2 linked regions of the Haloferula helveola genome follow. The protein of the gene in region 1 interacts with the protein of each later gene in a pairwise test. Links are inferred from orthologs where the notes say so. Each region holds a gene or a part of one and is shown on either strand. Other genes may lie near its edges.

The links.
Region 2: the proteins of rpe (region 1) and eno interact in binary tests that used the Escherichia coli proteins (3 or more experiments, as listed by UniProt). The link is inferred for Haloferula helveola from one-to-one orthologs.

The regions. Positions count from the first base shown.
Region 1 is NZ_AP024702.1:2,266,041-2,276,749, reverse strand. What follows is about bases 3,434-6,356. They hold rpe (ribulose-phosphate 3-epimerase), read right to left. Parts: upstream 5,268-6,356; coding sequence 4,599-5,267; downstream 3,434-4,598. Other genes in these bases: HAHE_RS08280 (aminopeptidase), read left to right, coding at 5,889-6,356; tadA (tRNA adenosine(34) deaminase TadA), read left to right, coding at 5,375-5,899; HAHE_RS08295 (hypothetical protein), read right to left, coding at 3,827-4,558; HAHE_RS08300 (peptidylprolyl isomerase), read right to left, coding at 3,434-3,830. Outside these bases: HAHE_RS08305 (hypothetical protein), read left to right, coding at 59-2,974; more of HAHE_RS08300, read right to left, coding at 2,982-3,433; more of HAHE_RS08280, read left to right, coding at 6,357-6,878; HAHE_RS08275 (hypothetical protein), read right to left, coding at 7,191-8,498; HAHE_RS08270 (hypothetical protein), read right to left, coding at 8,495-9,898; HAHE_RS08265 (DUF4190 domain-containing protein), read left to right, coding at 10,150-10,709. UniProt on the Escherichia coli protein: Catalyzes the reversible epimerization of D-ribulose 5-phosphate to D-xylulose 5-phosphate.
Region 2 is NZ_AP024702.1:560,004-570,668, forward strand. What follows is about bases 1,636-4,514. They hold eno (phosphopyruvate hydratase), read right to left. Parts: upstream 3,785-4,514; coding sequence 2,486-3,784; downstream 1,636-2,485. Other genes in these bases: HAHE_RS01805 (cadherin repeat domain-containing protein), read left to right, coding at 1,636-2,427; HAHE_RS01815 (GreA/GreB family elongation factor), read right to left, coding at 3,797-4,514. Outside these bases: more of HAHE_RS01805, read left to right, coding at 1-1,635; more of HAHE_RS01815, read right to left, coding at 4,515-5,635; HAHE_RS01820 (PDZ domain-containing protein), read right to left, coding at 5,703-6,491; HAHE_RS01825 (hypothetical protein), read right to left, coding at 6,501-6,956; HAHE_RS01830 (sigma-70 family RNA polymerase sigma factor), read right to left, coding at 6,943-7,473; HAHE_RS01835 (choice-of-anchor I family protein), read left to right, coding at 7,719-9,326; HAHE_RS01840 (MGH1-like glycoside hydrolase domain-containing protein), read left to right, coding at 9,496-10,665. UniProt on the Escherichia coli protein: Catalyzes the reversible conversion of 2-phosphoglycerate (2-PG) into phosphoenolpyruvate (PEP). It is essential for the degradation of carbohydrates via glycolysis.

The sequences.
Region 1 (10,709 bases):
GGACCGACATTCCGGCGGCCTTCCTTCCGGTATGGACGGATGCGGGCTGGTTCGGAGGGTGCTTCCATTCCTCCTCGGGGGAGTCCTTTCAGCATCCGTAACTGGTGCCGGGACCGGGTCGTCGCTCGTCTATCCGGGGCCGGGCGGGCAGCTTGAGTACGCGGGCTATGCCAACGAGGGGCAGGCGAGCACCGGCAACCGGATGATCGATTTCTCGATGGCCGGCTACCGGGGAGGTGGGGTGGCAATCCCGTGGGTGCCGGTCGAGATCGAACTCGATCCGGTGCCCGGTGGCGGCGACGACCATGCACGGATCCAGGCGGCGATCGATACCCTGAGCGCGATGCCGCTCTCGCCCGCCGGCTTTCGCGGCACGTTGCTGCTGAAAGCGGGGAACTACAACGTTTCCGAAACACTCCACATCAACGCCAGCGGTGTGGTCATCCGCGGCGAAGGGCAGGGGAGCGGAGGAACCGTGATCCACTTCACAGCGACGGCTCAGGACGACCTCTTCGAGTTCACCGGCAGCAGCCGATGGACGAAAGTGTCGGCCGGCGAAACCACGATCGCCGATCCGTTGGTGCCGAGCGGAGTTCGTTCCTTTGGCGTGGTGTCGGCGGCAGGTTTTTCGGTCGGCGACCGGATCATCATCAACCGGACTCCGAACCAGGCATGGATCGACCTCCTCGACATGGCGCAGTGGGGGTGGACCACAGGTGCCTACACGTCGGATCTGCCACGGGTGATCACCGCGATCGATGGCAACACGATCACGGTCGACGCGCCGCTCACGCATGCGATCGAGAGTCAGTACGGCGGCGCCGAGGTCTACCGCTACACCTTCGACGGCGCGATCCGGAATGTCGGGATCGAGGGCCTCCGGATCGAGTCCGCCTACACCAGTGACACCGACGAGGATCACGGCTGGAGTGCGGTGATGTTCCGCAAGGTCGAGAACGCCTGGGCGAGGAACATCACGGCGAATTACTTCGGCTACGCCTGCGTCGATATCCGTGACGACTCGCTGTTTGTCACGGTCGAGGACTGCGCACAGCTCGACCCGAAGTCACAGATCACCGGCTCCCGGCGATACTCTTTCCGCATCGACGATTCATCGTTCATCCTCTTCCAGCGGTGCTACACGGAGAAGGGTCGGCACGACTACGTGACGCAGTCGAACACCGCCGGTCCGAACGTGTTCGTCGATAGCCTCGCCGAGATCACCTACAGCGACATCGGGCCGCACCATCGCTACTCGGAGGGCATCCTGTTCGACAACATCAAGGGTGGTCCTACCAACGTCCAGAATCGCAAGAGCTCGGGAACGGGCCACGGCTGGGCCGGAGCCCAGACGGTTTTCTGGAACTGCGAGGCCAGCAGCATCATCTGCGATGCTCCGAAGGCGGCGATGAACTTCGCGATCGGATGCGTCGGGACGAAGAGCGAGAGCAACATGTCGCCGGAAGAGCCGTTCGGCTTCTGGGAATCCGAGCAGGTTCCGGTCACGCCACGCAGTCTCTACTACACACAGCTGATGGACCGGCTGGGAGAGCCGGCCGTGCGCACCGTGATCACACCATCGCAACTCGATGGCCGGATCTGGAGTGAACTTTCGTCGTGGCATGGAGACGGAGCGCCTCCGGGCCTGCCGCCCTTGGCACCGGTGCAGGTGGATCTGGGCAACGATCGGACCGAAACGGAAACCTCGCTGCCGGTGATCGCCGTCGTGCGCTGTCCGTTGCCCGACAACTTTCCGATGACCGTCACCGGATGGACCCAAACCTCAGGCCCGGCCGGTGTCACCTTCGACGACCCGGGCGCCGCGTCGACTGTGGCGCAATTCCCGGGACCGGGAACCTACGAACTCAGCTACTCCGTCTCGCAGGATGACAACCGCGACCCCGGGGACGTGGTGACGTATCCGGGATCGGACTCGGTCATGATTACCATCGTGCCGCCTCCCGATGCGGTCGGCACGCTCGCTTCCACCGACTCGATCGTCGGCGAAGGCCAGGCGGCCGCGCCAAGTGCAGACTACTATCCGGATGACGGATCGACCACGGTCGGCACCAGCGGATCGACGCTCACCGACACCCGGGTCGACCGGAACGTGGTGCTGGGTTTCACCCTGCCGACCTTGCCGGTTGGCGAATCGATCGAGTCGGTGGATCTCTTGTTCGAAATCACCGGCGCCCGCGACCAGACCGGTGCTGCAAACCTGCCGGATCTTCGGGTCGACCTCCTCGACACCGCCGATCCGGATGCGACTGGTGCCAGCTTCTTCCATCACGGGCCATCCGATCCGACCCAAGCCCACGTCGGTGCGACGGCGGTCACGATCAGCGGGACATCGCAGAACAGTTTCGCAGATGATGCCGAGGACCGGACCTTCGAGATCACCGGGGCGGCGCTGACCTTGCTGCAGGGATTTTACGGAGGCGACCACATCCCGGACCAGCCCGAGGCGTTCTTCCGTTTCAGTCTGAGTGAGGATCCCGATCTGGCGGATCTCCGACGTTACGCTATCGACTTCGGCGCGGAAGAGTCGCGCCTCGAGTTCTTCACCGGGTCTCCCGACGGCACCTTCGGATCATGGATCGCCGGCTACCCGGAAGTGGGTGCGGAAACCGAAGTCGACGATGACCCCGACGGGGATGGGAATGGCAACGGGCTTGAGAACTACTTCGGCACCCATCCCGGCGAGTTCTCATCCGGGCTTGTGGCGGGAACTCCGAGCGGAAACACCTTCACGTTCAGCCATCCGCTCAACCCCACCCCCGCAAGCGACCTTACCGCGAGCTACCGCTGGTCGAAGGATCTCAGCATCTTCACTCCTGACGGCGTGGCGCATGAAGGAACCACCGTGACGTTTTCCCAAGGCACGCCGGCCGGTGGATTTGTCACCGTCACCGCTACAGTGACCGGAGCGCCGACCGACCGGCTTTTCTTGGTCATCGAAGCGACGGCGGACTGACCCGGAGTCAATCCTCGTCGCGGGTGACCTCCGCCTTTTCCCGCAGTTGGACGGCGAGTTGGTGCAGTGCTTCGCGCCTTTGGTCGGCAAGGGCCTGTTCGCGGATGGTTTCCTCAAGCTCCTCGAAGGGCGGAATGTGCTCGGGCTCGAGCTCCTCGATCCGCACCAGGTGGAGCCCCTGCTCGTACGAGAATACCGGGCTGAGCTCGCCCTCGCGCAGCGAGAAAAGCATCGCTTCGAACGGATTCAGGGTCCGCTCGTGTTCGATCCATCCGAGATCCGTTTCGCCGTCTTCGCGGGCGGTGTGTTCCTTGGCCACTTCGGCGAAATTCGCTCCGTCGAGCACCTCGCCGCGCAGCCCGGTGATCTTCCGGTACTCGGCCGCAGGGTCGTCGCCGGGAAATCGGACGAGGTGCCGCACCCGGGCGCGTCCCGGCTTGCGGAAGAGCTCGGCGTTCTCATCGTACCACTCGCGCAGTGCCGCCTCGTCGAGCTCCGGCAGATCCCTCCAGACGTCGTCGGCGAAGCGTTCCATCCGCAGCCGGGCCACCGTTTCCTCGCGGAGCTGGTCGCGCTGCTGTTCAAGCATGTCCCACGACGCGCCGTGGCTGCGCCATTCCCGGAGCGAGTTTTCCAAAGCTTCGCGAACCTCGTCCCGGTTGGGTTCGGGCACTCTGCGCTCGGCTTCCTGCGCCAGCAGGATTCCCTCGATCACTTCGTCCTCCGCCTTGTGACGGAACTCCTCGTCGCGTTCGCAGCACGAGATCTCGCTGCGGGACTCGGCCTCGGATTTGATGCGCAGGAACGCATCCTCAACCAAAGCGGGGTCGATCGTCTCTCCGTTGACCGTGATCACTCGGGCTGACGGAACCGCGATTGGCGGGTGGAGAAGTGACTCATGATTCCGCTGCGGACACTCTCGAGCGCTTTCCGGTCCTGCTCTGCCTGCCGAAGGGTTTCCTCATCGAAGAACAGAGGCTGGTCCGGAGTGCCGCCATCGGGAACATCAACGACCGGCGGAGCGCCTCCATCGGAGCCGCCGCCATCGTCGCCGGAGGTCGGCCGACCGCCGCGGACGGGCTGGGCCAGATTCGGGTGATTGACCGAAATGTAGTCGTCGTAGAGCGACTTGTAAGTGGAAGTCCAACCTTCGGGGTCGGTCGCGATCGCGGTGCGGACGTCTTCACGCAGCGCTTCGAATGCCCTCGTGCGGCTGTCGGTGACGACGGCAGGAACCGGGCCGTCACCGGTCTCCGGATGCCGGGTGCCGGTTTGCCTCGCGGCATCGCGGGCGGCTTGGATCTCGGCGTATTTCTCCGGGCCGAGGATCCGGCGGAGCACCGCTTCCGGGTTTTCCTTCGAGTTTTTCGGCTCGGTGTCCCGTTGGGAAAGCTTCGGGCCTACCTCGGTCGGCTTTTCGCCCTCACGAATCACCGGGGCGGGGCGTTCGGAGTGTTTGAAATCGCGGCCGGTCGGGTCACTGGCGGCCGCTTGGTCTTCATTGCCATTCCATCCACGGGACAGCAAGGCGACACCACCGACGATGACGGCGGCTCCGGCGAGGGCGATGGTGGAAGGTTTCATGGGTCGGTAGTCGGAAAACGCCGCCGGGCGGCCGATTTGCCTAGGCTTGTCGGATGGCGGTGATGGCCTGAGCCATGTCCGGAGCGCCGAAGGTCGACGAGCCGGCCACCATGACATTCGCACCGGCCTGGGCGCAGCGCGAGGCGGTTTTGTGGTCAATTCCGCCGTCGACTTCAATGTGGAATTCCAGCCCCCGGTCCTCGCGCAGCTTCGCTGCGGCCTCGATTTTCGGCAAAACCTCGTCCATGAAGGCCTGCCCGCCGAAGCCCGGAACCACGGTCATGCAGAGCAGAAGGTCGATTTTGTCGAGAAACGGCTCGGCGTCCTCGATCGGGGTCGCCGGGTTGATCGCCAGCCCCGCCTTGCAGCCCGCGGCACGGATCCGGCCGAGCGTTTCGGCCACATCGTGGTCGGCCTCGGCGTGCACCGTGATCATGTCGGATCCGGCCGCGAGGAAGCGGTCGAGGTAGTGGTCCGGCCGCGAGATCATCAGGTGGACATCGAGGAAAATGTCGTTCGATTCGTGCACCGCGAGAACGACGGCGGGCCCGAACGAGATGTTGTCGACGAAGTGTCCGTCCATCACGTCGAGGTGCATCCAGTCGGCACCGGCGCGGATCGCGCGGGTCACTTCTTCGCGGATCCGCGAGAAATCGGCGGCGAGCAGGGAAGGGGCGATGACTCGGTCCTTGTAGGTCGGTGGAATCACGTCGCGGAGCGTAAGGGTCAGGTGCGAGGGGCCAAGTTCCAAAAAAGATCGGGCCGATTCGGGATTTGGAACTTGGCACGTGGCTCTCGGATCTTCCCCGTAGGGCCGTGGAGATCGATCTTCTCAGCGATGACTACTTCATGGGTCAGGCCCTGCGCGAGGCGCGCAAGGCGGCTGCGGCGACCGAGGTGCCGATCGGTTGCGTGATCGTGCGCGAGCAGCGGGTGATCGGCCGGGCTTGGAACCAGGTCGAAACGCTGAAGGACGCGACCGCCCACGCCGAGATGCTGGCCCTGACTGCCGCGCAGCAGGCGCTCGGCGACTGGCGGTTGGAAGGCTGCACGCTCTACGTCACCAAGGAGCCATGTCCGATGTGCGCCGGCGCGATCGTTCACTGCCGGCCGGACCGGGTGGTCTTCGGCTGTCCCGACGAGAAAGGCGGCGCCGCCGGAGGCTGGATCAATCTGCTCCAGGCGAATCCGCCGCTGAACCATCAGTGCGAGATTGCGTCGGGCGTGATGGGCGAGGAATGCCTTGCGTTGCTGCAGGGGTTCTTCCGTGAGGCCCGGGAAAAGAAGAAGGCGTTGCGCGATGCCGCGAAATCGAACGGGCACCCGAAGGATGAAGGCTAGCCGGATGTCGCTGCTCGCGTGTCTCGTGGTGCTGGCCGTTTCCGGCTGCCGGACCGTCGAGTTCTACTCGCAGGCGGTCGCCGGACAAGTCGAGGTGCTGGCGAAGCGGCAGCCGATCGACAAGGTCATCGCCAAGACCGACGACACCGGTCTGCGCGAGCGGCTGGAGCTCACGAAACGCCTGCTCGCCTTCGCCGAGAGCGAACTGAAGATGCCGTCGGGCGGGAGCTACGAACTCTACACCGAGCTCGGTCGCGATCACCTCGTGTGGGTCGTCCACGCCGCTCCGGAGCTGTCGATGGAGCCGAAGAAGTGGTGGTATCCGGTGGTCGGCGAGCAGGCCTACCGCGGCTACTTCCGTGAGGACCTCGCCCGGGAGGAGATGGCACGTCTCGAAGCCGACGGCTACGAAACGTGGGTTGGCGAGGTCGATGCCTACTCGACACTCGGGGTGTTTCGCGACCCGGTGCTGGATACCTTTGTCGAGCGGGCCGAGGTCGACTACGCCGAGCTGATCTTCCATGAGTTGGTGCACCGGAAGTACTACGTTTCTGGTGATACGCCCTTCAACGAGTCGATGGCCGAAGCGGTCGCGCGTGAAGGGGTGCGGCGGTGGTTCCGGAAGACGGGGCGACCGCATCTGGTGAAGCGTTACGACGAAAGGCTGGTGAAGATCGGGCAGGCGCTGGATGCGATCGGCGGGGCTTCGGAACGGTTGAAGAAACTGTACGCCTCGGACCGCTGCGATGCCGACAAGCTGGTGGCGAAAGATCGCGAGCTGAAACGGCTGAATCGCGAGTTGCGGGCCCTGCGCACCGAATGGGGCCGCGGACTGAAGTCGTGGATCGAAGAGCCGGTGAACAACGCGCGTCTGAATTCCTTCACGACCTACGAGGCCGGTGTCCCGCGTTTCGAGCGGATGATCGAGGAATGCGATGGGGACTTCGACCGCTTCTGGGAGCGGGTGAAGGAGAAGTAGGGAGCATGGCAATCCCTTTCCGCGAAGTCCCGAAGGGACGCAGGCATTTAGCCACGGGGTTCACCCCGTGGGTCCCCGGACGGCAACATGATTGAGCCCCGCGAGGGGCGACGGCGAGGTCGGCCTCATCTCGTGGAACCGCTTCGCCTGCGCACCTTCGGCGCTCAATCCTCATTGCGCAGCTTTCCACGGGGTGAACCCCGTGGCTAAATGCCGACGGCCCTTCGCGGCTCGAAGAGAACCGAGCGAGGCGGTGGATCGTTGTGCGGACTGCGGACCGGAAATGTGGCCGATCGGACTTCGTCTTCCCCGTCACTTCTTGATGCGCCACGGGCGTGGGCCTTCGAACTCGGCGAAGGGGTCGGAACTGAACGGATCCGACTCGGCGTATTCGGCGGACCACTTGGCGTAATCGAGCGCTGTCTGCCTCAGTGCCGGGTCGGCGATGTGTTCCGCCACGGCGGTGAAATCCTCGGACTTCATGCTTTCCACGCAGCCGGCAAGCGCGAGGTCCCGGGTCGGAGGATCCACGACCTCAAGAAGCTGCGGCCAGCGCTTGGAATCGGCCGAGATCGCCCGTTGGAAGGCGGCGAGCCGGACCGGCTGCCACTCTGGATCCTCGGGCAGCCCGATCGCCCACGGAATCCATCGGTCCGCCGCCGCCTGACGTGCGGCGCCATTGGATTCGGAGAGGTTGTTCGATTGGCTGAAGGCGATGCTCAGGGCGATCGCATTTTCCCTGCCGGCACCGAGGCCGCGCTGCTCGATGGAAGCCAGCATGGTGTAGAGGTCGCTGTCGCTGATGTCATAGTTCCACCCGTGCGTTGACCACTCTTCGAGCATCCGGTCGATCACCCGATCCCGGGCTTCATCGGGAAGATCGAGAATGAAGGAGGCGTCCGTGAAGCTCTCGGAATAGCCGCGGACGATGCACTCGGTGATGGCCTCCCCACCCGGGCCGGAGCCGAGGACATCGGCGAGCTCGGCGAGCCGCTCGAAGCGGTGGGTTTCGAGCATCGACTTGGCGATTTCAAGGGCCGCGCGGTGGCGCAGTCGGGCGGACTGCAGGTCGTTCAGGTGGAGATAGAATTCCGGATCGAAGGTGCATGCCCGCTCGAAGAGCTCGCCGAGCTGCTTGACGGGTACGCGGTCTTCGCCGAGCGCGAGGAAACGGGCGAGGGTGGCGGAGGGATCGCCTTCGGTGACCAGCGCGTCGAGGGACCTGGTGCAGCCGGTTCGGATGGCGTAGGCGAGCAGTGCGTCCGGTTGGTCATGCGCGAGCTGACGCAACCACTCGGGGTTCGATCCGGCATAGCGTTCCCACGGTCGTGTCGAGAGGTAGTCCAGAACCGCGAAGGGATCCCGCGCCGCCCAAGCGTCGAGAATCTCCCGCCGCAGTTGCCGGATTTCTCCGGGCTCACCGTCGAGTCGGGCAAGCCGTGCGAGCATTGCTTCCGGCTCGGGGCGCTCCTCCCTTTCCCGGATCTTCGCTTGGAGGACTTCCGGCTCGGGGTCGGATGGTTCCGGAGCTTGGTGGGAGGCATGCTCCTCGATGGCGGCAACCATGAAGGCTCCGAAGGCGGCTGCTGCGAGATGGGTGACCATGTGCCGGGCACTCATCGCTCCTCCTCCTTCGGTGGTTTCCCGTTCAGCCGCTGCCACTCGGCGATGTCCCAATTCCACTCCTTGATTTCGGAGCGGAGGCTGTCGCGGGCGGTTCGCACGTCTTCCGGAATAGCATTCAACCAAGCCTGTTTCCGCAGGGCTCGCGGTTCATCCGCATACCGCAGTCCGTCGCTGAGGGCATCGGCCTGCTGCTCGGGCGTGAGTCGGTGGGAGGCCCACTCAATCGACTTTTCCGGCACGTACTGGAAGATTTCGACGAACAGCCGCTGGTCGAGAAGCGTCGGAAAGTCAGCGAGCTCGGGTACTCTGCCGACAATCGATGACCTTGCCTCTTCGAGCCCCGCTTCACCGGCCATGATCCGCTCGGGGAAGTCACCATCGGAGAGCAGCCAGTCGCCGAGCGACTGCTCGATGGTTCGTTCCGCGAGATCGTCGGACCAGCGCTCCGGCTTCTCGGCTCCGGCTGTCGGGTGTCGGTATCCGCTGGCGGAGTCCGAGGAACGCTCGGCCAAGTGCTCCAGAAACTTTGCTTCGACTTTCTCCAGACCGGTGAGATCGCGCTTGAGAACCGCGGCGTAGAACTCGTCGCTCATGGCGATGCCGGAGAACGACATGAACGGATCTCCTGACCTGGACAGTTGCCCGAGCAATTGGTTCCGCAGCGCCTCGGGGACGTCTTCGAAAAGCTCCCGGACGGCTTGCTCGGGGTCATCGGGGATCCAGTTGTCGGCGAACCAGTGGCACAGCGAGTCCTGAAGATCGGCGTCCGATCCTTCCCACACGGTGCGAAGTCCCTGAAGGTTGTCGCGCGAAGCCAGGTTCGAGGCCGCGCTGTAGGCCATCGTGCTCCGGAAACTTTCCGGGAGATTGGAATCCGTCACCCATCCCCGCATCGTTTCCGGCGGAACGTCGAGCAGGACCGCCGGGTCATCGGTGACCCATTCCAGCAACGCGGGCCGGATCACGACTTGTTGTAGCGCGCCCTGCGGGTCGAGGCGCAGCCAGGCGAGAAAGATCGCCTGCGCGGTCTCCGAGTCGTCCCCTTCGAGCGCGAGGGTGAGCAGCGGGTCGAGCTCCCCCGGGGTCTTGCGTTCGAAGATCCGCGAGCGTTCGACGAGCTGGAGGTGACGGGCGTCGGTTTCCCGATTGTCCTGCTTTTCGAGTTCAACCCAGTTCTCTTCGGAGGTCACCGGCCAGATGCTCTCGCCCCCGCTCTCTCGGCTGGCGTTTGCCTCGGAGATCCGGTGGAGCTCGCGGCGGAGCTCGTCACCGATCGGGTCGGCAGATTCGACCACCGTTTCTTCCGGTTGTTCCGGCTCCGCGTTCATCGCCAGCCACACGCCCGCGCCGACCGCGGCGGCGATGAGGTGGGTGGCCAGCGGAACGACTTTCACGATGGATCATGAAACGCAGGAGTCGTGAAGTTCTTCAAGCAAGTTGGATGGGAGGCGGGACGCCCCCGTCCCGCGAGTGGCGGCGGGTTCGGACGTCGATGTGGGTTTCGTGGCAGTGTGGCATTGACGCTTGCGTTCGGAGGTTGGGCTCGACTCCTGGTCCGAAGGAGGCTCAGCGTGGGAGATGCCGCGTCCGGATTTCACCGGCTTCAAGATTGCGGGACGGGGGCGTCCCGCCTCCCAGGTTCCGAATGAGATGGACGGACGCGGTCGGGTTGGCGGGAATGAATGCCATGAACCACCCGCCCCTGCCGCCCGCGCCACCAATGCGCCCGACCCGGCCCCAGACTTCGGGTCTTTGCGTGGCCAGTTTGGTGCTCGGGATCTTCGGGCTGTGCTCGGGTCTTACCGCGGTCCTTGCCGTGATCTTCGGTCATCTCGGCCTGTCCAAAGTGAAGTCTTCGGGCGGGCGTCTGGCCGGGGGCGGAATGGCGGTGGCCGGGCTCGTGATGGGCTATTTCGGACTGCTGGTGGTGGGGATCTTCGTCGCAATCATGTTCGCTGCAGGCCGATCGGTGGAGAAGAAGCAGGCGGAGGCGGGCAAGCTGTTCGACGTCGCTTCGGTGCCGGTGCCTGCGATGCCCGACCTCCCCGAGTTCGAGCCGGTCGGGGACAAGGGCGTCCGCGTCGGCGCGGTGGAGATCTCCGATGGCGTCGGTCCCGGCGAAAGCATGTGGATGTGGATCTACCTTCCGCCCGGCGATCCGGCTCCGGGATCGTTGTCGGCAGTCCTGGTCGCCCCGGCGGGGAC
Region 2 (10,665 bases), 1.7 Mb from region 1 along the record:
GTCGCCAACGGCGGCACCTATTCCGTAGGCGAGGATGCCGGATTCGTCTTCCAGGGAATCACCATGTCCGACCTCACGCTTTCGGCGGACGACACCGACTTTGACCCGCTCGACCACCACGGAACGATCGTCAACACATCGACCTTCGAGCGCGTGACGAACGAACTGGCGCTTGAGATCAACGACGGCATCAGCCTGACGCTCTTGGGAGGCGACTTCATCAACAACAACCGCGTCAGTCCACTCGCCGGGTCCAACCCCAGCACCATTTCGATCAACGGCACGGGTTCGGGCAACGAGGTCGGCGTTCTCGGCACCGGTGAGATCCTGCTCGACCACCCTCTCGACACCATCACCGGACAAACCAACCACCTCCTCGTCCATGGTCCGGACCACACGATCACCGGTTTCGGCAGACTCGGCCTGAACAGCATCGATATCGTGAACAAAGGGCAGATCGTCTCAGCATCGGCGGGACAGACCCTCGACCTCAGTCCGCGATCCACATTCACCAACGATGGAGGGCTGCTTCATGCGGTCGACAATGCGGCCATCCACTTTTTCCAAGGTACCTACCGCTCTCAGAATTCAGGCGTTTACTCGGTGGCCGAGGACGCCCTGTTCGAACTCAGCAGTGTCATCCTCGAGGATCTGACCCTGCACGCCGACAATACCGTCGGCACCTACGAGAACCACTTTGCCAACGTTTCCGCGGCAAGCACCTTCCGGCGGATCACGAACGAGCTGGCAGTCAGTGTGAACGACGGACTCACTCTGACCCTCGATGGCGGTGACTTCACCAACCACGGCGGCGTACATCTCGACGCGAACGTCAATCTCTGCAGCCTCTCCATCAACGGAACCGGAGTTGGCAACGAAATCACGGTCAAGGGCACCGGCGCCATTTTCCTCGACCATCCGAACGACCGGATCACCGGACAGATCAATCACCTCCTCGTTCAGGGAGCGGGGCACCGTATCGAAGGGTCCGGCTCCATCGGAACCAACAGCATCTACTTCCGCAACGAAGGGCTGGTGGATGCCAACCGGCCGGCAGAGAGCCTCAACTTCGACCTGCGGGGCGGATCGCTGGAGAACCGCGGCACGTTGCAGGCGACGAACGGAGGGACTCTTGCGACCGTCGAGCCGATCTCCGACATCAACGGCACCATCTTCGCGGGTGCCACGAGCCTGATCGATGTGAACGGAACGGTGACCCAGAACTCCGGCACCACAGCCGTCGACGGCACTCTGGAAGCCACATCGCTCTCTCTCGACCAGTCGCTTCTCAAGGGCACCGGTCTCGTCGACTGCCCGACCGACGCGACCTTCTCCTCGGTGACCCCGGGGAACTCCACCGGCACGCTTTCCATCGGCGGCACCACCACTCTTGGCGTCGGCACTTCGCTCGGGATCGAGGTTGCCGCCACCTTGGACCACGATGTTCTCACCGTGACCTCGGGAGTCCTCCAATTGACAGGCTCGACCTTGCGCCTCGACTACCTCGGCGGCCCGACCGATGTCCTGGCGACCGACACCCTGACCGTCGTAACCGCCGCCGGCGGAGTCAACGGGGTCTTCGTGAACATTGGTGACGGCGAGCGGCTCTACACGGTCGATGGTGTCGCCAGCTTCATCGTCAACTACCTGCCGAACTCGATCACCTTGACGGACTTCATCTACGATCCGAACGGACCTCCGAACCAACCGCCGGTTTACACCGCGTTCGTCGAGAATCTGAATCTCGACGAGAACACGCCTGTCGGGACACTGGTCACGACCTTCCATGCCTACGACCCGGAAGGAGCGATCATCGAATACTCGATCGGCACCCCGTCCGTCCCGTTCTCGATCGACCCGGTCAACGGCGAACTGCGCGTTTCCGGAGCTCTCAATCACGAGGTGCAATCGAGTCATCTCATTACCATCCGGGCCTTCGACAACCTCAACTACTCGGACATCGTCCTGACCGTCGATCTCAACGATCTGATCGACACCAACGAAGAGATCACCGAGTCGCTACTGACCGAAGTCGGGGGACCGTTCGAAGGAGAAACAGACCCGGCGATCATCGCCTACGACGCCGACCCCGATCAGGACGGCAGAATCAACCTGTTCGAGCTGTGGCTCGCCACGGATCCTGCCGTCGCCGACCTGCCGACTCCCTTCCTCCTCGAGCCGGTCGATGTCTCCGGGTCGGATCACGGTTCGATCACCGTGGTCGTCGATGGCGATGTCGAGGACCTGCTCGACGTCCGGGTTGAGTTCTCGTTCGATCTCACCCTGTGGCGCGACGCCACCGCCAACCGCTTCCTCGTTTCGAGTTCCCCACCGCTCCGCACGCTGCGGTTCACCGACACCGTGCCGCTCGGGCCCGCCCGGAGATTCTTCGTCAGATTCCGTGCCGAGCCCGACGCCGAGAAGTAGACACAAAAAAGGCCCGCCGGAACCATCCGGCGGACCTTTGTGAGAATCACTTGCGAGCTCAGCTACCGGCCTTGAATTTGCCGGTGCCGTAAACCGCGTCGTTGCCGAGTTCCTCCTCGATGCGGAGCAACTGGTTGTACTTCGCGATCCGGTCGGAGCGGCTCATCGAGCCGGTCTTGATCTGGCCGCAGTTGGTCGCCACGGCAAGATCGGCGATCGTGTTGTCCTCGGTCTCGCCGGAACGGTGGCTCATGACCGCGGTGTAGCGGTTCTCCTTGGCCAGTTCGACGGCATCGAAAGTCTCGGTCAGGGAGCCGATCTGATTCACCTTCACCAGGATCGAGTTGGCGACGCCGAGGTCGATCCCCTTCTGGAGGAAGTCGACGTTGGTGACGAAGAGGTCGTCGCCAACCAACTGGATCTTGTCGCCAACCTTGTCGGTCAGGGCCTTCCAGCCATCCCAGTCGTTCTCGTCGCAGCCGTCCTCGATCGAGTCGATCGGGTACTTCTCGCAAAGCTCGGCGAGGTAGGCCGCTTGTTCTTGAGAGCCGCGCTTGGCACCGCCTTCGCCTTCGAACTTGGCGTAGTTGTAAACGCCGTCCTCGAAGAACTCGGAAGAAGCGCAGTCGAGGGCGAACTTGATGTCATCCCCCACCTTGTAGCCGGCCTTCTCGACCGCCAGCGAGATGGTGTCGAGAGCGTCCTCGGTACCGCTGAAGGTCGGCGCGAAGCCACCTTCGTCGCCAACCGCGGTGCTGAGGCCACGGTCGTGGAGAACCTTCTTGAGGCTGTGGAAGACTTCGGCACCCATTCGGATCGCCTCGCTGAATGTCGGAGCGCCCACCGGACGGATCATGAATTCCTGGAAGGCGATCGGCGCGTCGGAGTGTGAGCCACCATTGATGATGTTCATCATCGGCACCGGAAGCACCTTCGCGTTCGGGCCGCCGAGGTACTTGTAGAGCGGCAGGCCGCAGGCTTCGGCAGCGGCCTTGGCGACCGCCATCGAGACACCGAGAATCGCATTCGCACCGATCTCACCCTTGTTGCGGGTGCCGTCGATGGCCTGCATCGCGGCATCGATCGACGCCTGGTCGGTCGCCAGCATGCCGCACAGAGCGGGCGCGAGCTTCGTGTTGACGTTCTCGACGGCTTTGAGCACGCCCTTGCCGAGATAGCGGGACTTGTCGCCGTCGCGGAGTTCGTGGGCCTCGTGCTCGCCCGTCGACGCGCCACTCGGAACAGCGGCGCGGCCGCGCACGCCGCAGTCGAGGATGACGTCGACTTCGACAGTCGGATTGCCGCGCGAATCGATGATCTCGCGGCCGCGGATTTCAACAATGGTCGTATGGTCCATGATAAGAATGATTCAGGGGTTGTAAGCCTTGATTTCGTCCACCGTCCACGACTCCATCAGATCGGTGTCGTGGTTGCGGAACTCGACCGAATCGCCCGGCTTGGCCCCGAGCAGGGCGGCACCGGTCTCGGACAGATAGGATACGAGGTTCTTTTCCGGATCGGAATCCCATGCGCCAAGCACACTGTATGTCACCTTGGCACCGTCGCTCGCCCGGGTCATCGACACAACCGTGCCGATGTTGACCGCAGACGGGTCGGCTCCCTTGAAATCACTGCCTCGTGCGAGGTCGACCTCGCGTTCCAGCTCGCCCTTCCGACGCATCAGGACCTTCTGCATGTCCTTGGCGGACTTGTATTCGAAGTTCTCCCGAAGGTCGCCGTAGGAGCGGGCGATCGCGATATCCTTGGTGTTCTGGGGAATCCGGTTGCGGATGAGGTCGTCGAGTTCGGCCTGCTTGCGTTCCAAGCTTTCCCACGAGACGACCAGATTCTCGACCTTCTTCTTGGTATCACCGCTCACCAGTTCGCCGGTTTCAGGGCGGGCCTTGATGATCCGAGCCATCAGTGACTTGCGGTCGAGATCACTGAAAACCGGACACTCCATGAGGCGTCGGCCGAAGTTGCGCGCCTCGGTGGCACCCATCGTGTTGACGATGTCGGCGAGCAACTTCTTGTCATCGCTCAGCAGACTCTGAAGCCGGGTCGTGGTCCGCGGGCCATCGGCAAGGTGGTCGGTCTCGAGCAGGTTCAGGATCGCCGCGCCGACCTCGGGGCCGAACACATTCGCCGCCATGCCCTTCCGTTCGCGGGCCACCCAGATCAGGGCGTCCGGACCAAGATCGCGACGCGCCAGAGCGGCACGGATGTATTCCTCGAGGTCCGCGATCTTCTCCTTCTCGTGAATCAGCTTGGCGATCTCCGCGACGCCGCGGGTTCCCACCTGGTCGAAGATGCCGGTGATCATGGCGACCCAGCGATCTTCGAAGGCCTCCGGAAAGACTTCGAATACGGCACGCTGGCGGGCCGTCGAGAGACCGCCGATCTCGTCGCCGAGCCGACCTTCCTCGGCCAACAGCACGTTGGAAAGGCGGAGAGCATCCGCTGCCAGTTCCAGCTCCTTCAGAGCTCCGATGACTTCGTCACGGATCGAAAGCAATTCGATCGCGGGACCGAGCTGCAAACGGGTGCCCTTCTTCGCCGCCTCGTCGACCTGATCGATCACCGGCTTCAGCGGTTCGGCATCCTTCTTGAACAGGGAGATGTCCGAAGAGATCGCTTCGAGGGCCTTGCACATCGCCTTCAGATCGCGGGCGTCGGCGAAGTCGGCCAACAGGGCCTCGGCCGGGGTGAGGTCCCCTTCACGCAGGTTCAGCGATTCGGTTCGACGGGCCGGGACGATCACCCGCTTGCTCTCGCGCAAGGCACGCTTGGCTCCCTCCCACCACTTCTTGAACTTCTCCTCGGGAACGATCGCGCCGGATACCTGCTTCTCCATGGCGTCGACCGTCATCGAGCCGCCATGACTCTCGAGCATGAACACGACGAGTCCGACCGGATCACTGGTGGCCAACTCGCGGAGGTGCTCGATCTCCTCGACCTTCTTCGCGCGGAAGTCATCGGCCTCCAACGGCGACAGCTTCTGAAGCGCGAACTGGAGGTCCATCACCTGACCGTCGCGGCTCTCGAAGTCGATCGTCACCTTCTTGGCGGGGAGATCCCAGCTGACGACCTTTCCCGCACCCCAGGAATTGTGGAGGATGAACTGTCCCGGTGCGACCTGATCGAGGCGCTCGGCAAGAGCGTCGTTGATTTTCCCAGCTTCGATCAGTTTTTCCAGATCCGGATGCATCGGCGCGACGTTGCGAATCCGAACCGGAAAACGCAAGGCCCATCCGGGCATTTTCGGATCAAGTCCGTCAGCTGTCGGTCTTCCCCGGCGGAAGCACGACCCTTGGCCGGGGCGATCTCGGCTTCCAGCCGTCTCCCTTGGCCCGATGCATCGTCCGGAGCAGGGCTCCAACCGAGCAATTCCACTCTTCCGGCACGGCGAACTTGCCGTCCTTACGCAGCGGGCCGTCATACACGGTTTCCCCCTCCGCATCGACGATCAGGACTTGAGGCTCGTCCTCCTTGTAGTGGAGCTTGGCCACACTTCCGTCCTCACGGGTAACTTCAGCGGTGCGTTCGAGCGGGTAGACGATGGTCTTCGGCATTCCCGGAATGCCGGAAGGATAGAGCGGAATCTCGGCGGCGGGAATCTCCGCCAGCACCGGGGCCGGAGGGGCTTCCCCTAGCTCGATCGTCACTTTCTCGTGATGGCCCGCGCGGACCACCGAAAGCTCGACCTCATCCCCGGCCTTCCGCAACCGGAGAAGCGTGCCGAACTGCGCCTCGTTGATCAGCAGCTGGTCCTCAAGCTTCCAGAGCACGTCAAAACGCTGGAGACCCGCCTTCTCCGCAGGCCCGTCGGCCGTAACGGAGGTAATCAGGAACCCAACTCCTTCGGGAACGTCGCTGACGTGGGCGCGCATCGCACGCTCGAGTTTACCGACCTCCAGCCCGATCCACGGCATGGGTGGGCCGGGCTGTACCGGTGCCTTGATGGCACGGGGTTGGGGTGCGGGGGCATCCGCAGGTTCGTCCGCAACCAGCACCCCCGGCAGGCCGGTCAGGCTGAGCATCAGAAGACGTTGGAAAAGGTTCATCGGTTCGAATCAGAAAGCGGTCACCGGGATCAGGACCAGTTCGTCCCGCGGTTGGATCACCCGCACCTCATGGCCGGTTTGCTCATCCCGGAAGAGCTCTTCGTTCACCACCGTCACATTCCAAGCCTGCAGCAAACTGCCGTCGGAATCGGTCAGCAGTCGGTCGTCCGCCTCCGTGGAAACCACGCCGACACTCTCGGAAAGCAATTCGACCTCCGCCAACCCACCCATCCCAACGACGGGCACGGACTCCGGCACGCGCGGCCAGACGCCCCACGACACACCGGCGGTCAACGCTACGGCTGCCGCGGCTCCCCACCACAGCGTCCGGCGCTGGCCCGGAGCCGGGGTTTCGTCCGCAAGCTCGTCGATCAGTTCGTCGAGCGAGGCGGCTCCACGGTCGCTGAAGCCACGCGGCACCAGCCGCTCCATCAGCGCGCGTTCGATCTGCTCAGGCGTTTCCATGGCGGGCCTCCTTCACGCGGCGCATCGACAGCGCCAATTGCTCCAGTGCGTACCGGTATCGGGACGCGGCGGTGTTCGGGGAAATGGCCAAACTCTCGGAGATTTCCGCGAAAGTCAGCCCGCCCCAGATCTTCATCGTAACCACTTCCTTCAGCTTGGGGCTGAGGCGGTCGACCTCGTCCCTCAGCATCAAAGCCTCCTCGTCCTCCTCGACCGACGGGTCGAGCCAGACATCCTCGAAATCGTTGAGGTAGATGATCGACTCCTCGCGCTTCCGTCGCCGCTTGTCGGAGCGGTGGCGGTTGAGACCGCAGAATCGGATCGTCGAGAAGGCCAGCGGCAGGTCCGGCGGATGTCCGCCGTGCTCTTGCTGGACCCCCCAAAGGCGCATCACCGCCTCCTGAACGAGGTCCTCGGCGTCCGCCTGAGCCGGAGCCCAACCGCGGGCGAATGCAAGCAATCGGTGCCCGTAGTCGGACAGCCATTGTTTCCATTCAGCCGATGCTCGCGATCCCATTCACTCCGAAAATGCCGCGGGCAGGTCGACTTGTCTGCGAAAAATTTGCGAATTCCGCCCATTTTGAGGGAGCCCGGAGGGTCGGATCCCCAGGGCCTTCGACCCCATCACGCCCTTGGACCCGTGACGATATCGGAACGATCCGTGCCTTCTGCAATGACCCATCGAAGCGCCAGAAAGCGCCCGAACGGGCAAGCTGGCCAGACGGGCCGGATCCCGAATCGGACCCAACCCCTACCCCATCCATGATCTCAAGAATCACCCTCGCGGCCACTGCCGCCCTTACCCTCCACGCCGCCGCCGGCGAAACGCTCGAATTCACCCCGCTGAGCACCGTTCGCCTCGGCGACCCGATTTCGCTTTTCGATGCCTCTGCTGCGGAGATCGTCAAATTCGACGCCGCCAGCCAACGCATGTTTGTCGTCAACGGCGACTCGGACAGCATCGACATCTTCGACATCTCCACCCCCGCGGTCCCGGTCTTCATCAAGTCGGTGGACCTCTCCGCCTACGGCAACCCGAACAGCGTGTCGGTGAACCCGCGGCAAGGCGTGGACGAAATCGCGGTGGCGGTCGGCGCCAGCTCGAAGGACCAACGCGGAACCGTCGTTTTCCTGACCACCGACGGCGTCGAACTCGATGCGGTCACGGTCGGCTACCTGCCTGACATGCTGACCTACGACAAGTCGGGCAGGATGATCGTCGTCGCCAACGAGGCCGAGCCGACAGAAGACTATTCGTTCGATCCGGAAGGTTCGGTCTCGATCATCGAGATGCGCGGCCGCAAACGCCGCCACACCGAGGTGACCTTTTCCCACCTCACGGAAGCCGACGTCGTCGGGGTCCGCATCACCGGCCCTGAAGGCACCACGATCGCCCAGGACCTCGAACCGGAGTTCGTCGCCATCGAAGGCCGATACGCCTTCGTCAGCTGCCAGGAGAACAACGCCGTGGCCAAGATCGACCTCCTCCGCAAGTCGGTCGACTCGATCCTTCCCCTCGGCCGGATCAATCACGGCCTGCTCGGATACGCCTTCGACGCGTCCGACCGGGACGACATGATCAACATCGCGAACTGGCCGGTCTTCGGCCTGTTCATGCCCGATGGCATCGCGACCTACACCGTCGGCGGCACGCCGGGCCGCTTCGGCCTCGGACGTAGCGAGCAAACCTACTTCCTCACCGCCAATGAAGGCGATGCCCGCGAATGGGGCGACTACATCGACGAGGACCGCATCAAGGACCTCGACCTCGATCCAAGCGCCTTCCCGCTGGCAGACGTCCTGCAGGAGGATGAGAACATCGGCCGCCTCGACGGCATCACGACCGAAGGCGACATCGACGGTGACGGCGACTACGACGAGCTCTACCACTTCGGCACCCGCTCGTTCTCGATCTTCGACGCCGACGGCCATCTTGTCTTCGACAGCGGCGACATGATCGAAACCTATCTGGCGGAGAATTACCCGGAGAACTTCAACTGCGCCCACGACGAGAACGACAGCTTCGACAGCCGTTCCGACGCCAAGGGCGCCGAGCCGGAGTCGGTGGAGGTCGGCACCATCGATGATTGCACCTACGCCTTCGTCGGACTCGAGCGCTTCAGTGCCATCATCGTCTTCGACATCACCGACCCGACCGATGTCTCGATCGCCGGTTTCGCGATCAACCGCGACTTCGGAGTCGAATTCGACGAGGACGACCTGGCGAACTTCCCGCTCGCGGGTGATCTCGGACCGGAAGGACTCGACTTCGTTCCGGCTTCCAAAAGCCCGACCGGCCAGCCGCTCCTGATCGTCGCCAACGAGGTCAGCGGCACCACTACGATCTACTCGATCGGCGCCGGAGAGTAACCACCTCCCCAAATCTCCCCCGACCGGGCCGGGCATCCTCAAGGGTGCCCGGTCCTTTTCTTTTTCCGACGTCGAACCGTCATTCCTTGAATCGCTGGCCAGATGGCGGGATTTCTGCTGGCTTCCCTCCCACATGAGTCGCGAGCACGAACGCCTTGCGGAATCCGTCATGGCGGATTCTCCCTGGCGCCGTTGGGGTCCTTACCTCAGCGAGCGCCAATGGGGCACCGTGCGCGAGGACTACTCGTCGAGCGGATTCAGCTGGGGCGCCTTTCCCCATGACCACGCCCGCAAGCGCGCCTACCGCTGGGGCGAAGACGGCCTGCAGGGTTGGAGTGACGCCGAATGCCGCCTTTGCTTCGCACCCGCACTCTGGAACGGCAAGGACCCCATTCTCAAGGAGCGCCTCTACGGGTTGGGCGGGCACGAGGGAAACCACGGCGAGGACGTCAAGGAGTGCTACTACTACCTCGATTCCACTCCTACCCACTCCTACACGAAGGCGCTCTACAAGTATCCCCAGGCCGAGTTCCCTTACGCGCTGCTCCAACAGAAGGCGCTGGCAATGTCCAGGAAGGACCCGGAACTGGAGTTGGCCGACCTCGGCATCTTCAAGAACGGGCGCTACTTCGATGTGATGCAAGAGGTGGCGAAGCGTTCGCCCAATGACATCCTGTGGCGGATCACGGTGACCAATCACGGCCCAAAGGCCTCCGACATCCACGTCCTGCCGACGCTTTGGTTCCGCAACGTCTGGTCATGGGCCGGCACCCGTGAGGAACCGATCGCCAAACCGACGATCCAGTACGACAAGGGCTCGGTCCTCGCCCACCACCCCAAACTGGGAAGGTTCCGGTTCCACGTCGACTCGCCCGACTCGCCCAAGGAACCGCGGTGGCTCTTCACCGAGAACGAAACCAACCACCCGACGGTTTTTGGCATCGCACCCCAGGGCAAATACGTGAAGGACGGCTTCGACCGCTTCATCGTCCACGGCGAAAAGAAGGCAGTGTCGCCACGCCGCATCGGCACCAAGTCGGCCCCCCACTACAAATTCAAGGTCCCCGCCGGCGGCTCGGTGACCATCCGCTGCCGGCTTCACGAGCTCACCGACGACAACGGGATCGCGGGACTGGAGGGCTTCGAGGAAACCTTCGAGCAACGGATCGCGGAGTCGGACGATTTCTACGCACGCATCATCCCCGACGGAGCCACCCCCGAGGAAAAGATGATCTCGCGCCAGGGATACGCCGGACTCCTCTGGACCAAGCAGTTCTACTACTACGCCATCGACGAATGGCTGAAGGGCGACCGCAACGCCCCGCCCCCTCCGCCGGAA